3 regions of the Paenibacillus sp. FSL R5-0749 genome follow, and region 2 is predicted to be linked to each of the others. Evidence: a T-box and tRNA genes for the amino acid it is inferred to sense, from the RefSeq annotation. Region 2 holds a T-box; the other regions hold tRNA genes.
The links. A T-box is a leader RNA that pairs with one kind of tRNA and senses whether it is charged. The one in region 2 lies ahead of tyrS (tyrosine--tRNA ligase), so its partner is inferred to be a tRNA-Tyr.
Positions count from the first base shown of each region.

Region 1: it has a tRNA-Tyr gene. The T-box ahead of tyrS (tyrosine--tRNA ligase) is inferred to sense a tRNA for this amino acid. The anticodon was not compared.
Region 3: it has a tRNA-Tyr gene. The T-box ahead of tyrS (tyrosine--tRNA ligase) is inferred to sense a tRNA for this amino acid. The anticodon was not compared.

Region 1 is NZ_CP152005.1:5,618,386-5,623,590, forward strand. Features, by position in the region: gene MKY85_RS25080 (helix-turn-helix domain-containing protein) at 1-885, shown strand, start outside; gene MKY85_RS25085 (methyltransferase domain-containing protein) at 1,240-2,166, opposite strand; tRNA gene MKY85_RS25090 (tRNA-Leu) at 2,331-2,409, opposite strand; tRNA gene MKY85_RS25095 (tRNA-Cys) at 2,416-2,489, opposite strand; tRNA gene MKY85_RS25100 (tRNA-Gly) at 2,496-2,570, opposite strand; tRNA gene MKY85_RS25105 (tRNA-Gln) at 2,575-2,649, opposite strand; tRNA gene MKY85_RS25110 (tRNA-His) at 2,672-2,744, opposite strand; tRNA gene MKY85_RS25115 (tRNA-Trp) at 2,775-2,848, opposite strand; tRNA gene MKY85_RS25120 (tRNA-Tyr) at 2,855-2,940, opposite strand; tRNA gene MKY85_RS25125 (tRNA-Thr) at 2,950-3,025, opposite strand; tRNA gene MKY85_RS25130 (tRNA-Phe) at 3,046-3,121, opposite strand; tRNA gene MKY85_RS25135 (tRNA-Asp) at 3,217-3,294, opposite strand; tRNA gene MKY85_RS25140 (tRNA-Met) at 3,320-3,393, opposite strand; tRNA gene MKY85_RS25145 (tRNA-Val) at 3,412-3,487, opposite strand; tRNA gene MKY85_RS25150 (tRNA-Glu) at 3,555-3,626, opposite strand; tRNA gene MKY85_RS25155 (tRNA-Ser) at 3,636-3,727, opposite strand; tRNA gene MKY85_RS25160 (tRNA-Asn) at 3,731-3,806, opposite strand; rRNA gene MKY85_RS25165 (23S ribosomal RNA) at 3,873-5,205, opposite strand, start outside.
Region 2 is NZ_CP152005.1:4,032,248-4,037,452, forward strand. Features, by position in the region: gene MKY85_RS17845 (PadR family transcriptional regulator) at 1-292, shown strand, start outside; gene MKY85_RS17850 (hypothetical protein) at 392-895, shown strand; gene MKY85_RS17855 (YxcD family protein) at 901-1,179, shown strand; gene tyrS (tyrosine--tRNA ligase) at 1,273-2,535, opposite strand; T-box leader at 2,652-2,879, opposite strand; gene MKY85_RS17865 (DUF4375 domain-containing protein) at 2,964-3,428, opposite strand; gene MKY85_RS17870 (Imm63 family immunity protein) at 3,449-3,892, opposite strand; gene MKY85_RS17875 (YdiU family protein) at 3,965-5,205, opposite strand, start outside.
Region 3 is NZ_CP152005.1:330,354-335,558, reverse strand. Features, by position in the region: gene iolD (3D-(3,5/4)-trihydroxycyclohexane-1,2-dione acylhydrolase (decyclizing)) at 1-1,503, opposite strand, end outside; tRNA gene MKY85_RS01545 (tRNA-Gly) at 1,893-1,963, opposite strand; tRNA gene MKY85_RS01540 (tRNA-Pro) at 1,975-2,048, opposite strand; tRNA gene MKY85_RS01535 (tRNA-Leu) at 2,056-2,134, opposite strand; tRNA gene MKY85_RS01530 (tRNA-Arg) at 2,152-2,228, opposite strand; tRNA gene MKY85_RS01525 (tRNA-Gly) at 2,235-2,309, opposite strand; tRNA gene MKY85_RS01520 (tRNA-Leu) at 2,320-2,400, opposite strand; tRNA gene MKY85_RS01515 (tRNA-Lys) at 2,407-2,482, opposite strand; tRNA gene MKY85_RS01510 (tRNA-Tyr) at 2,493-2,578, opposite strand; tRNA gene MKY85_RS01505 (tRNA-Thr) at 2,588-2,663, opposite strand; tRNA gene MKY85_RS01500 (tRNA-Phe) at 2,684-2,759, opposite strand; tRNA gene MKY85_RS01495 (tRNA-Asp) at 2,888-2,965, opposite strand; tRNA gene MKY85_RS01490 (tRNA-Met) at 2,991-3,064, opposite strand; tRNA gene MKY85_RS01485 (tRNA-Val) at 3,082-3,157, opposite strand; tRNA gene MKY85_RS01480 (tRNA-Glu) at 3,280-3,351, opposite strand; tRNA gene MKY85_RS01475 (tRNA-Asn) at 3,356-3,431, opposite strand; tRNA gene MKY85_RS01470 (tRNA-Ala) at 3,433-3,508, opposite strand; tRNA gene MKY85_RS01465 (tRNA-Ile) at 3,543-3,616, opposite strand; rRNA gene rrf (5S ribosomal RNA) at 3,655-3,771, opposite strand; rRNA gene MKY85_RS01455 (23S ribosomal RNA) at 3,846-5,205, opposite strand, start outside.

The DNA of each region.
Region 1 (5,205 bases), 1.6 Mb from region 2:
GTATTAACAGACCAGTTACAACAACAAATTAATAAAATTCTAGCTCTTCAAGTTAGCATAGGCTTCAGCCAGCCGCATAACTCCTTATACCACATTCCTCAGGCTTATTTAGAGGCAATGGAGGCACTGAAGCATCGGATGAAGCTGGGCCCAGGTATTATCTTTCAGTATGAGAACATTGATCATTATGCTCCCACTTGCTCCATGACCTACCCAGAATCATTGGAATATTCGTTGATCCAAGCTATTCAAAGTGCGGATGAAGTCCAGGCACCTACTCTTCTGCAACAACTTCTTGAAGTGATCTTTGGTATGGAGTGTTCCCCAGAAGAATATCAGGTGGCTCTTACGAGGCTGCTCACACATATTTTGCAGATGACTCAGGATTCCGGCATACGTCTCGGGCAGATCTCACAAGGCCGTGGATCGATGTTTCATGAACTTCATCGTTTGCAGTACGCTGCTGAAGTTGAGGAATGGTTTAACCATCAAGTCATCTTGCCCGTCATTCAGATTTTTAAAGCGAGACAGGTTGCCCAATATCAGCATATATCAGAGAAAATGATTGCCATGATTCATCAAGATTATGATAAGGATCTGACGCTTGAGCAGTGTGCCTTGAAGCTTCACTACAATGCCAACTACTTAAGTAGTGTTTTTCGTAAAGAGACAGGCTGTTCATTTAGTGAATATTTAACCAAGTACCGATTTAACATCGCTAAAAAATGGCTGGACGAAAGTGATCTAACCGTTAAAGATATCGCAGCACGACTTAGGTACAACAATCCGCAAAATTTCATTCGGTCATTTCGTAAATATGAAGGAATTACCCCCGGTCAGTATCGTGAGCGTAAGCAGAATGCAGAAGTATGCAGCAGGAAGTAAACTACGTGTTTCGTTTCGTGTCTCGTGTCGAGTTTCAGGCTTAGTTTTTACCGTGGTCTCGATATTGGATTTAAGTATTCCTTTAGCCCATATGTAGTTCATTGATTAAGCTTTATAGGCTCAAGGAATCGAGGACTTGGATCAATGCACTTTAATTTTTAATTAAAAAAAAGAGGGAGCAACGATCCTGCTCTCTCTTGTAATAACTTATAACTTACCTTCAAACTTCATCTGTTTCACATATACATCTTCTTGTGTGCCAGCGTGAGGCTTCCTAGCGTCATCTCAGACGTTAGACCACGTTGTTTCTCCCGATTGCTGGTTCTCCTTGAACACATAACAAGCCTATACGATTTATCGCTTATCCTTAATATGAACTGTTTTCATGTTTGGCTGTTCAAGTTGGATCAGAATCTTCCCGAACCTTGCTCCACGTGAGAAGGTCACCGTACGATCCTTGTATGTATCTTGGATGTATTTCTCAGCCAGACTAAGAGAATCTTCATCCGATGGTAACTCATACGTATTAAGCAATTCTGGCAGCTTGTCGATAATCTCTTCCACTGGTACTTCAAATGAGTTAACTTCTCTCGTAATGATCATAGTGTATGAATAACCCTTTAAATACAGTAACTGTTGAATATATCCCATATCACCGGCCTTGTATGTAGAAGTTACCCCCAGTACATCCTTAAGTTCATCCATTAATGTGTGTTCCTTCTGTCCAGCCATAGTGCTTATATACACATACTTCCGGGCACAGTTGATCGCCTGCTCGATCGTTTCCCAATCTGACATTGCCGGACACATGGATGCAAATGCAAAGTCATATTTCTTCTCCCAGCCCTTATCTTCAATGGCGATTTCCTCATACCGTTCTTTAACGATTTCGATATTAGATTCAAGAGCTGTAGGTATCGTCTCTTTCATCAGGGAGACAAGCAACTCAGATGGTTCAACTGCAGTCACAATTGCTCCCTTCTCTGCAAAAGGAATGGTGAATATGCCCGAAGCAGCTCCAATGTCCAAAATGGATAATCCCTCGAACTCCACACCTTGGTTCTCAATCCAATTCATAATACGCTCGGAACGTTGCTTCCCTTCTTCAGAGAACGACTGTACATGATAATCCCTAGCCCATCGTTCAAATGCTTCTTCTGTATTAAATGGGGCGCTTTTCTTTTTATATTTTGGACTTCTCGGACGATTTTTCCATGCCTCTTCCCATACAGAAAGATTAAATAACAGATCGGTATCCGATACATTTTTTTCATTATTCACTTTGCTTCACTCCCTCTAAATTAAAGACTTTACTTATCTACAATATACTGAATATAATCATACGTCAATGTTTATTAAAGTCCAATATTCTTTACTGTACAAAAATCTGTATAAAATAAAATAGCCCTACACATTGCATAAGCAACATGTAGGGCTATTCAATATACCGGCGAGAGGACTCGAACCTCCACGGTTTCCCACTCGATTTTGAGTCGAGCGCGTCTGCCATTCCGCCACGCCGGCACATACTGGAGGCGCCACCCAGATTCGAACTGGGGATAAAGCTTTTGCAGAGCTGTGCCTTACCACTTGGCTATGGCGCCATATTTTGGAGCGGACGACGGGAATCGAACCCGCGACCCTCGCCTTGGCAAGGCGATGCTCTACCGCTGAGCCACGTCCGCATAATGGCTGGGGATATAGGATTTGAACCTATGCATGACGGAGTCAAAGTCCGTTGCCTTACCGCTTGGCTAATCCCCAATAAAAAATGAAAAAACAAAGGGGCGATCGAGGGGAATTGAACCCCCGAATGCCGGATCCACAAACCGGTGCGTTAACCACTTCGCCACGATCGCCACAAAAGGTTAAATTTCTTAAAAGTTAATTGGCAGGGGCAGCAGGAATTGAACCCACACCAACGGTTTTGGAGACCGTTGTTCTACCTTTAAACTATGCCCCTAAAAACTGGTGGAGGATGATGGATTCGAACCACCGAACCCGTACGGGAGCAGATTTACAGTCTGATGCGTTTGGCCACTTCGCTAATCCTCCAGGATTACATGGTGCCGGCGAGAGGACTTGAACCCCCAACCTACTGATTACAAGTCAGTTGCTCTACCAGTTGAGCTACACCGGCATATTAAATTGTTTTAAAAATGGTGGCTCGGGACGGAATCGAACCGCCGACACGAGGATTTTCAGTCCTCTGCTCTACCGACTGAGCTACCGAGCCATAATAAAGTCTAATCTTAATTCCTTACACTTTATATAGGGCATCAGTGCCATACAGCAGATGTAGTGAACAGTTTGCCTCATGTAAAGATTAAATGGCGGAACCGACGGGATTCGAACCCGCGATCTCCTGCGTGACAGGCAGGCATGTTAGGCCAACTACACCACGGTTCCATAGTACTTTCACAAGGAAAGTTAATTGCGGGGGCAGGATTTGAACCTGCGGCCTTCGGGTTATGAGCCCGACGAGCTACCGGGCTGCTCCACCCCGCGTCGTTAAAAAAAATATTATGGTGGAGGCTGAGGGGATCGAACCCCCGACCCTCTGCTTGTAAGGCAGATGCTCTCCCAGCTGAGCTAAGCCTCCGAACAACACATTTATGATCATATCATAATCTTGTTGTAAAAATCAACTTCTTTTTTTGAAGTTAATATGACCCGTAGGGGATTCGAACCCCTGTTACCTCCGTGAAAGGGAGGTGTCTTAACCCCTTGACCAACGGGCCTTGTTATTATGGCGGAGAGAGAGGGATTCGAACCCTCGAGACGCTTGTGACGCCTACACGATTTCCAATCGTGCTCCTTCGGCCAGCTCGGACACCTCTCCATATGGCTCCCCGAACAGGGCTCGAACCTGTGACAACTCGATTAACAGTCGAGTGCTCTACCAACTGAGCTATCAGGGAATATGCTTCAGAGTTGGTTCTCTGAAAACTAGATTCGAAACGAAACATGCGAACTATCACTTGCTATTGGATAAGCCCTCGACCGATTAGTACTGGTCAGCTCCATGCATTGCTGCACTTCCACCCCCAGCCTATCTACCTCGTCGTCTTCAAGGGGTCTTACATACTGGGAAATCTCATCTTGAGGGGGGCTTCACGCTTAGATGCTTTCAGCGTTTATCCCGTCCGTACATAGCTACCCAGCGGTGCTCCTGGCGGAACAACTGGTACACCAGCGGTACGTCCATCCCGGTCCTCTCGTACTAAGGACAGCTCCTCTCAAATTTCCTACGCCCACGACAGATAGGGACCGAACTGTCTCACGACGTTCTGAACCCAGCTCGCGTACCGCTTTAATGGGCGAACAGCCCAACCCTTGGGACCTACTTCAGCCCCAGGATGCGATGAGCCGACATCGAGGTGCCAAACCTCCCCGTCGATGTGGACTCTTGGGGGAGATAAGCCTGTTATCCCCAGGGTAGCTTTTATCCGTTGAGCGATGGCCCTTCCATGCGGTACCACCGGATCACTAAGCCCGACTTTCGTCCCTGCTCGACTTGTAGGTCTCGCAGTCAAGCTCCCTTATGCCTTTGCACTCTTCGAATGATTTCCAACCATTCTGAGGGAACCTTTGGGCGCCTCCGTTACTCTTTAGGAGGCGACCGCCCCAGTCAAACTGCCCACCTGACACTGTCCCCGCACCGGATTACGGTACCAGGTTAGAACCTAGATACGATCAGGGTGGTATCCCAACGTTGCCTCCATGGAAGCTTGCGCTCCCACTTCAAAGGCTCCCACCTATCCTGTACAGATCGTACCCAAATTCAATATCAAGCTGCAGTAAAGCTCCATGGGGTCTTTCCGTCTTGTCGCGGGTAACCTGCATCTTCACAGGTATTAAAATTTCACCGGATCTCTCGTTGAGACAGCGCCCAAGTCGTTACGCCATTCGTGCGGGTCAGAATTTACCTGACAAGGAATTTCGCTACCTTAGGACCGTTATAGTTACGGCCGCCGTTTACTGGGGCTTCGGTTCACAGCTTCGGATTGCTCCTAACCACTCCCCTTAACCTTCCAGCACCGGGCAGGCGTCAGCCCGTATACTTCGCCTTACGGCTTCGCACAGACCTGTGTTTTTGCTAAACAGTCGCTTGGGCCTTTTCACTGCGGCCCCCTCGTGCTATTCACACTACCGGGGCACCCCTTCTCCCGAAGTTACGGGGTCATTTTGCCGAGTTCCTTAACGAGAGTTCTTCCGCGCGCCTTAGAATACTCTTCTCGCCTACCTGTGTCGGTTTGCGGTACGGGCACCTTCACCTGGCTAGAGGCTTTTCTTGGCAGTGTGAGATCATGACCTTCG
Region 2 (5,205 bases):
ATTTAATTTGCGTATTTTGTGTGTTGGCATAGCGGAAGACGGAAGCATGAGACGCATTCTGAATGAGCGTAAAAGCTGGTTTATGGAACGTATACGGTACTTCGAGGATCTGAAGTCACGTATACCTCTGGATAATCTTCGTGTAGGCAATCGAGATTTTGGAAGCTACATCCTGGTACAAAAAGGGTTAATGCATGCGCAAACAGGTCTGGAATGGTGTCATTGGGTTACCCAATTGCTTGATGGTCAAGCTGCAATTCAAGACCCCAGTCCAAGCGTTTCTGAAATTTAATAAAAATTTGAAACGTTCCTGTAGGTTAACCGTATTACTTGAGTAAGGTCCAATTATGGGCGAATCAAACAAATTAATCGGGGGGTTACGATCTTTACAATGAAGAAAAAATTCGGAGTTAAACATCTAATGATGGTATTTATGGCCTTTACATTATTATTCGCAACAGTGGGAGTAACGAATCCGGATTCTGCGGATGCAAGACGTGGTGGCGGATTCAAATCCGGTACAAAAAGTTATACCAACACACCTAAGAAATCCGACTCCAACAGCAACGTGAATCAATCCAATTCCGGTAATAACTCCGGTACTGGTGCAGCTGCAACTCGTGGTGGTGGATTCTTCGGCGGTGGCGGCGGATTCATGAAAGGCATGATGCTAGGTGGTCTTGCGGGTATGATGTTCGGCGGATTGTTCGGTGGCATGGGCGCTCTGGGTAACATCCTTGGATTGCTCGTGAACGTTGCAGCAATCATGTTGATTGTTATGCTGGCTATGGCACTCTTCAGAGCCATTACAAATCGTCGTAAACCTGCAGCGGATGGCCGTTATGACCGCCGCAATGATCGTGATGATGACCGTAACAGAAACGGACGGTACTAATCTCTATGGTTCTGAGCATGGATGAAATTGTGAATGCAATCTGTATTCATATGGCAGAACGTAAGGGTGTACGTCCAACCGATGTGAATGTAGAACTGAGCTGGGAAGAAGATACAGGTTATTCCGCTGAAGTTTGGATTCAAGGCCGTAGTCAATATCTGGTAGAGTCCAATATGATTGAAGCGATTCTTCGTTACCTGCACAGCGAATACAACATTCGGGCGTACCGTGAGAACGTACGACTTGATCTGGATGAAGAAATCACGGCGATTGTTAATCAATAAAATAGGTCAAGCAATGACTTGTTATACAAAAGACCGTTCTCCGCTCTGTCGCTGACAGAGATGGAAGACGGTCTTTTTGTTTCTGTAGTTGTACTAGGATTGAAGTTTAACCAGACTGTAGTTCTTTTTACCTTTACGGATAATGATGAATTTACCGCCAATGGCATGCTCTGCAGACACCGTGAATTCAAGTTCGGTGATTTTCTCACCATTCATGGAAATCGCACCTTTGGTGACATCCTCACGCGCCTGGCGCTTGGATGGCTCCAGACCCAGATCCACGAGCCAGTCCACAATATTTTTGGCTTCGCCGTCCGTTTCAAAGGTAGGCATTTCCTTGAAGCCCTGCTCGATTTCGTCTGCCGTCAGGGAACGGATATCACCACTGAACAGCGCCGCTGTAATACGTTTAGCCTGTTCAAGCATTTCTTCGCCGTGAACGAATTTTGTCATTTCTTCCGCAAGTGCTTTCTGTGCTTCACGTCTGTGTGGCTCTGTCTCTACCTTTTCAGCCAAAGCTTCAATTTCTTCTTTGCTCAGGAAGGTAAAGTATTTCAAGTATTTGATCACATCACGGTCTTCTGTATTCGCCCAGAACTGGTAGAATTCGAATGGTGTCGTTTTGTTCGGATCAAGCCAGACTGAGCCGCCAGCTGTTTTACCAAACTTGGTTCCATCGGATTTGAGCATGAGTGGAATGGTCAGACCGTACGCCTTCGCTTCAGATCCTTCTTTTTTACGAATCAGATCAAGACCACTCGTGATATTCCCCCATTGGTCGGAACCGCCGATTTGAAGCTGTACATCTTCGTTCTGGAACAGGTGCAGGTAGTCGAGTGACTGAAGGATCTGGTAGGAAAACTCAGTGAACGAGATGCCGCCTTCCAGTCTGCTCGCGACGACATCCTTAGCCAGCATTGTATTAAGGTTAAAGTTTTTGCCGTAGTCACGCAAAAATTCAATAACATTGATTTTGTGTGTCCAATCGTAGTTGTTCACCATGCGAACCTGATTATCCCCGTCTGTTACAAACAACTTCTTCATCTGCGCTGTCAGTGCATCCACATTCTCCTGCACTTGCTCCATCGTTTGCAATGACCGCTCTGCCTGACGACCACTCGGATCACCAATCGTACCTGTAGCTCCACCAATCAAAATAACCGGACGGTGTCCTGCCAGTTGAAAACGTTTCAGCATCATGAACGGAATCAGATGTCCGATGTGCATGCTATCCCCTGTAGGGTCAACTCCACAGTATAATGAGATTGATTTGCTTTCGGTCAACTCACGCAGTCCCTCTGCATCCGTCTGCTGGTTAATGGCGTCACGCCACTGTAGTTCATCAATAATATTCATTCGTATAACCCCTTTTCTATCCTCAAAATTCAGTCATGATCTACGTTAATTTACGAAATAACACGCTGGAACGGCTTTTTTGGACACAAAAAAATCGCCTCCTTGTCTTCATTAGACACAGGGACGATTATCATAACCGTGGTACCACCCAAATTGCATGGATAACACATAACCTTAACACGCTATCCATACCACTTTTGGCAATATATCGTTTGCCCATCCGCTTGGCATTACCCAAGTACTCCAGAGTGTAATTCGCAGCCCTTGTATGTATCAGGTTCCATCAACCCCTGACTTTCTGTAACAGGGACAAAGCCGCTACTGCGCTCTATCAACGTGATTCATGTATTCAATTTATAGCAAGTATAGCCGAACGTTTCGGTCATTGCAAGACCAAGTATGCAAACCTTAAACAGAACAACGGATGCTTAGTTGAAACCAGATGATATAATCATCATGTTCAATTTTCCGTGATAATAACCATAGGCTTTCTCTGCGATCTGATCCTCATTGTTCCAAAATTGCTGATCCAGCGCATCTAACTGGTGCTCTTGTTCCTTTGTCAGTAATTTAGGAATGTCCCATAGTCCAGTAAGCCTTTCATCCTCTTTCAGATGCTCAATGCAGCCGTATGCCGAGGTTATAATCTCCACTACTTGAGTCGCACCAATGTTATGTAATGCCCGTAACGCGTAACGGTATACTTCTTCCCCCCAGTTGCAGAAAAACTGTATAAAACCGCCATTAAAGACATCCGCCTCTAACAGCCATAAAGCAGCAATGTCCTGCTCGTTCGAATTCAACGAAGCCCAGCCCTGTTCAGATTCATTCTTTTTTTCGACAAATAATACAGCATACTCATACCAAATATCATGGATATCTTGCTCGCTCACGTAACACACCTCACTTTTCTTTATTCCAAACGCTCTAATTCCTGACGTTTACCCGTCTGATACCAATGTAAATACGGATCACCGATCTGCTGGAAAGCTTCCTGAACACCCCTGTTCAGTTCCTTCATCACTTCATCTGTATAGTTCAAATGCGTCTGTTTATTATCGACACCATGTTTTTCCAACAACCCTACATGCGTCGCGGTGAAAATAATATCCTCCAGCAGCCAATAGATGACTTCCTCCGGCTGTTTTACTCGTTTCTCTAACGAGACGAGACCACGTTCGTATATTCGAACGATATACGTATCTTTTCCACACTCCACATAGGGTACACCGTCCCATTTAAAGGTCTCATACAGGCGGTTAACATAGTTCTGCATCTGTTCCCTGCGGAAAGAAGTTCGCTCTAAAAGCTGTATAAGGATGTCTGCCAATTGTTGTTTTTTTAACATGTTGGACATGAATGCACCTCCCTATTTTAATAAAAAAATGAAAAAGCTGCCAAAGGCAGCCTCTTCTTCCTTACTGTTCAATCAGGTCCCACAAAAAGTCTGGTACGAAGTATCGCATTGTGCAGGTAGTTCAGCATACTCAGCCTGTTCAGGTGAATGTGCGAACGGATCTGAAAGGACAGCCAAAAGCTTCTCCATCACGCTAAGATCCCCATGATTCTCCGCTCGCTCAAGGGCTTCCTCGACCCGATGATTACGGGGAATGACCGCTGGATTGCTCGTTCTCATCAACTGCGTAGAGACTTCCTTCCCACCTTGCTGTCTGTCCAATCTGGCTTGCCAACGCTCATGCCATTCAGCAAATTCTGACGTGCCAAACCAGGCTGTTCCTTCCAAAGTATCAAAAGTCAAAGCCAGGAACGTATTCGTGTAATCTGCACTATGCTTCTCCATGAGTTCAAGAAGATCCTTGACCAAGGCTTCATCTTCTGCCTCTTCATCCAACAAGCCCAGTTTGGAACGCATCCCTTTGAGCCAATGATGATGATACAATTCTGAAAATTGTGCGATGGCATCTTGCGCGAGTTGCACCGCCTGCTCTTCATCTTCGTGCAACAGCGGCAGAAGCGTCTCGGCAAATCGAGCCAAATTCCACCCGGCAATATACGGTTGATTGCCATAAGCATAGCGACCTTGTCTGTCAATGGAGCTAAATACGGTTGAAGGATTGTAAGCATCCATAAAAGCACATGGACCATAATCAATGGTCTCACCACTAATAGCCATGTTATCCGTATTCATCACGCCATGAATAAAACCAACTCGCTGCCACTGGGCAATGAGAGCCGCCTGCCGCTTAATCACTTCCTGAAGGAGCAGAAGATAACGATTTTCGGCTTGAGCAACCTCAGGAAAATGTCGATGCAACGTGTAATCAGCCAATGCCCGAAGATCTTCAATAGAACCCCATCTGGCTGCGTACTGGAAGGTTGCTACTCGGATGTGACTGGAAGCCACACGAGTCAAAATAGCCCCAGGCCGCTCTGTTTCGCGAATAATGTTTTCTCCTGTTGCCACCACGGCCAAACTGCGAGTCGTTGGAATACCCAGTGCATGCATCGCTTCGCTAATGATATATTCACGCAACATGGGTCCAACAGCAGCTCGTCCATCCCCTCCACGGGAGTAGGGTGTTCTTCCTGAACCTTTCAGCTGGATATCCACTCGCTCGCCCTGTGGCGTAATCTGTTCTCCCAGCAGCAAAGCCCTTCCATCACCAAGCATGTTAAAATTGCCGAATTGATGTCCTGCGTACGCCTGCG
Region 3 (5,205 bases), 3.1 Mb from region 2:
CTGGAAACCATTGTTGTTGAATAATAGAACGGTCATCTTCTTCTGTTCCTGCAAGCTGGTCACAAACTCTGAATGCAACATCAGATAACTGCCATCACCGACCATGGCGTACACTTCACGATCTGGCTCGGCAAGTGCTGCTCCGAACGCACCACTCACCTCGTACCCCATGCAGGAGAATCCATACTCCATGTGATACGTCTTTGGTTCAGCCGCACGCCACAGACGATGAAGGTCTCCTGGTAGACTGCCTGCCGCACACACAATAACGGAAGATGGATCAATGGTCCGATTAACTATGCCAACTGCCGTGGTCTGTGCCAGCCCTGCTTCATGCTGTGCTCCATACAGCCGATCTACTTCTGCATTCCACTCAGTACGGAGATCAGCGATTTCGGATGCGCCATATGCACTACGGTATTGTCTTTCCTGCAATTCCTTCTGTAAAGCATGCAATCCTTCGCGTGCATCTGCCAGAATGGCTTCTCCGCCTAACTTGGCGGCGTCCATACCGTTCAGGTTGATGTTGATGAATGAAGCTTCCGGATGCTGAAAAGCAGAGCGGGACGCCGTCGTAAAATCGGAGAAACGAGTTCCGACGCCGATCACCACATCCGCTTCTCTCGCCAGCCTGTTAGCTGCCAGAGAGCCGGTAACCCCGATGGCCCCCACATTCAGTGGGTGGTCCCAAGAGACTGCGCTCTTGCCCGCCTGCGTCTCGGCGATCGGAATGCCAAATGCCTCGGCGAACTCCACGAGTTGAACGGACGCCTCAGAGTACAACACACCGCCGCCTGCAACGAGAAGCGGCTTTCTGCCACGGGCAATCTGCTCCGTTGCCCGTTCAATGGCTGCTTGTACCGGGGGGCGACGGTCCAGATAATGCACTTTGCGTGCAAAGAATGATTCCGGGTAATCGTACGCTTCTGCCTGTACGTCCTGCGGCAGTGCGAGTGTTACCGCTCCTGTCTCTGCTGGATCAGTTAGTACACGCATGGCCTGTGTAGCAGCAATCATTAACTGTTCGGGACGAACAATACGATCCCAATACTTGCTTACGGCTTTGAATGGATCAGTGGCTGAGATCGTGTAATCACTGCTCACTTCCAACTGCTGAAGTACCGGGTCCGGTTCCCGCGTAGCAAAGTTATCTCCAGGCAGCAATAAAACCGGAATCCGGTTCACCGTTGCGGTAGCTGCCGCTGTAATCATATTTAAAGCACCAGGTCCAATGGATGTTGTACATGCATAGATCTGTCTACGGTTCTTCTGCTTGGCATAGGCTACTGCCGTATGCACCATACCTTGTTCGTTCTTGCCTTGCATATACCTCAGGCTTCCCGGACTGCGCTCCAGCGCTTCTCCAATGCCTGTTACGTTGCCATGTCCAAAAATACCGATGATTCCCTTCACAAACTTGGTTTCCACCCCGTCAACCGAGATATATTGCTGATCCAGATATCGAAGCAGTGCCTGAGCCATCGTTAATCTAATTGTATTCATGAATTTGATCGCCTTCCTTTCCTTTACGGGTTAAGCGCTTAATCTAAGTTAAGTTTAAGCGCCTTACCCCTAAAGGTTAAGCGCTTAATTGATATGGTATTACAGGTTAATGATTTACGCAAGCTATTTTTGTAAGCGTTTTTATAAATGTGATACAGAAAAAATATTCAAGTGTTCGAAGATGCACTAAACCTCTTCATTGGAACACTTCAAGAATTACTAAGAACAAGTCTAAAAAAGTGGGGAATGTATTATGAGGTTGAATACATGCTCGTACATGCTAGTTGGCCATATCATCTGTAATCTTGGCATACAATCATGATCCATATGCCTATAAATGCAAAAAAAGAAAGAAATGGTGTTGACCATCTCTTTCTTTTCAATATGTAAGCGGGTGATGGGAATCGAACCCACGCTATTAGCTTGGAAGGCTAAAGTTCTACCATTGAACTACACCCGCAAATAAAAAAATCGGGATGACACGATTTGAACATGCGACCCCCTGGTCCCAAACCAGGTGCTCTACCAAGCTGAGCTACATCCCGTTATCTATACCGGCGAGAGGACTCGAACCTCCACGGTTTCCCACTCGATTTTGAGTCGAGCGCGTCTGCCATTCCGCCACGCCGGCAAAATATGAAGTTATAATGGCGCGCCCTGAGAGATTCGAACTCCCGGCCTTTTGATTCGTAGTCAAACGCTCTATCCAGCTGAGCTAAGGGCGCAAATATTGGAGCGGAAGACGGGAATCGAACCCGCGACCCTCGCCTTGGCAAGGCGATGCTCTACCGCTGAGCCACTTCCGCAAATAAAGAATGCGCGTGGAGGGACTTGAACCCCCACGTCAAAGACGCTAGATCCTAAGTCTAGTGCGTCTGCCAATTCCGCCACACGCGCATATAATGGTGAGTCATGAAGGGCTCGAACCTTCGACACCCTGATTAAAAGTCAGGTGCTCTACCAACTGAGCTAATGACTCATAGAAAAACTGGTGGAGGATGATGGATTCGAACCACCGAACCCGTACGGGAGCAGATTTACAGTCTGATGCGTTTGGCCACTTCGCTAATCCTCCAGGATTACATGGTGCCGGCGAGAGGACTTGAACCCCCAACCTACTGATTACAAGTCAGTTGCTCTACCAGTTGAGCTACACCGGCGTATTACATGGTGTGAAAAATGGTGGCTCGGGACGGAATCGAACCGCCGACACGAGGATTTTCAGTCCTCTGCTCTACCGACTGAGCTACCGAGCCTTATAAAATTAAAATGGCGGAACCGACGGGATACTCTCACTTCGTTCGAGACTGCGAAGCTTATGCTCTCGAAGTGAATGCTCCGACGAACCCAAAAACGGATTCTCATCCCTGAAGAATATATAAAATGGCGGAACCGACGGGATTCGAACCCGCGATCTCCTGCGTGACAGGCAGGCATGTTAGGCCAACTACACCACGGTTCCATAATACTTTCTCAAGGAAAGTGAATTGCGGGGGCAGGATTTGAACCTGCGGCCTTCGGGTTATGAGCCCGACGAGCTACCGGGCTGCTCCACCCCGCGTCGTTAAAAAGATAATATGGTGGAGGCTGAGGGGATCGAACCCCCGACCCTCTGCTTGTAAGGCAGATGCTCTCCCAGCTGAGCTAAGCCTCCATAATATGACCCGTAGGGGATACTCTCACTTCGTTCGAGACTGCGAAGCAGCTGCTCACGAGGCATATCCTCCGACGAACCTTTGGGATTCTCATCCCTTGTTAAAGCAATAGGTATTGCTATGACCCGTAGGGGATTCGAACCCCTGTTACCTCCGTGAAAGGGAGGTGTCTTAACCCCTTGACCAACGGGCCTTAATGGCTCCCCGAACAGGACTCGAACCTGTGACAACTCGATTAACAGTCGAGTGCTCTACCAACTGAGCTATCAGGGAATGGTGGAGCCAAGCGGGATCGAACCGCTGACCTCCTGCTTGCAAGGCAGGCGCTCTCCCAGCTGAGCTATGGCCCCATACTCTGTTGTATTTCTTGTTGTGGTCTTGCTATGGGCCCTGGTGGACTCGAACCACCGGCCTCACCCTTATCAGAGGTGCGCTCTAACCAACTGAGCTAAGGGCCCTTATCAATTTTCGAAAAAAAATACCCCAGTGGGGTTTCGCTTGGCGGCGTCCTACTCTCCCAGGACCCTGCGGTCCAAGTACCATCGGCGCTAGAGGGCTTAACGGTCGTGTTCGGGATGGGTACGTGTGGAACCCCTCCGCCATCGCCACCAAACGCATAGCTTACATTTCAGAGATCGTTCTCTGAAAACTAGATTCGAAACGAAACATGCGAATTACAACTTGCTATTGGATAAGCCCTCGACCGATTAGTACTGGTCAGCTCCATGCATTGCTGCACTTCCACCCCCAGCCTATCTACCTCGTCGTCTTCAAGGGGTCTTACATACTGGGAAATCTCATCTTGAGGGGGGCTTCACGCTTAGATGCTTTCAGCGTTTATCCCGTCCGTACATAGCTACCCAGCGGTGCTCCTGGCGGAACAACTGGTACACCAGCGGTACGTCCATCCCGGTCCTCTCGTACTAAGGACAGCTCCTCTCAAATTTCCTACGCCCACGACAGATAGGGACCGAACTGTCTCACGACGTTCTGAACCCAGCTCGCGTACCGCTTTAATGGGCGAACAGCCCAACCCTTGGGACCTACTTCAGCCCCAGGATGCGATGAGCCGACATCGAGGTGCCAAACCTCCCCGTCGATGTGGACTCTTGGGGGAGATAAGCCTGTTATCCCCAGGGTAGCTTTTATCCGTTGAGCGATGGCCCTTCCATGCGGTACCACCGGATCACTAAGCCCGACTTTCGTCCCTGCTCGACTTGTAGGTCTCGCAGTCAAGCTCCCTTATGCCTTTGCACTCTTCGAATGATTTCCAACCATTCTGAGGGAACCTTTGGGCGCCTCCGTTACTCTTTAGGAGGCGACCGCCCCAGTCAAACTGCCCACCTGACACTGTCCCCGCACCGGATTACGGTACCAGGTTAGAACCTAGATACGATCAGGGTGGTATCCCAACGTTGCCTCCACGCAAGCTGGCGCTCACGTTTCAAAGGCTCCCACCTATCCTGTACAGATCGTACCCAAATTCAATATCAAGCTGCAGTAAAGCTCCATGGGGTCTTTCCGTCTTGTCGCGGGTAACCTGCATCTTCACAGGTATTAAAATTTCACCGGATCTCTCGTTGAGACAGCGCCCAAGTCGTTACGCCATTCGTGCGGGTCAGAATTTACCTGACAAGGAATTTCGCTACCTTAGGACCGTTATAGTTACGGCCGCCGTTTACTGGGGCTTCGGTTCACAGCTTCGGATTGCTCCTAACCACTCCCCTTAACCTTCCAGCACCGGGCAGGCGTCAGCCCGTATACTTCGCCTTACGGCTTCGCACAGACCTGTGTTTTTGCTAAACAGTCGCTTGGGCCTTTTCACTGCGGCCCCCTCGTGCTATTCACACTACCGGGGCACCCCTTCTCCCGAAGTTACGGGGTCATTTTGCCGAGTTCCTTAACGAGAGTTCTTCCGCGCGCCTTAGAATACTCTTCTCGCCTACCTGTGTCGGTTTGCGGTACGGGCACCTTCACCTGGCTAGAGGCTTTTCTTGGCAGTGTGAGATCATGACCTTCGCTACTACAATTTTCGCTCCCCATCACA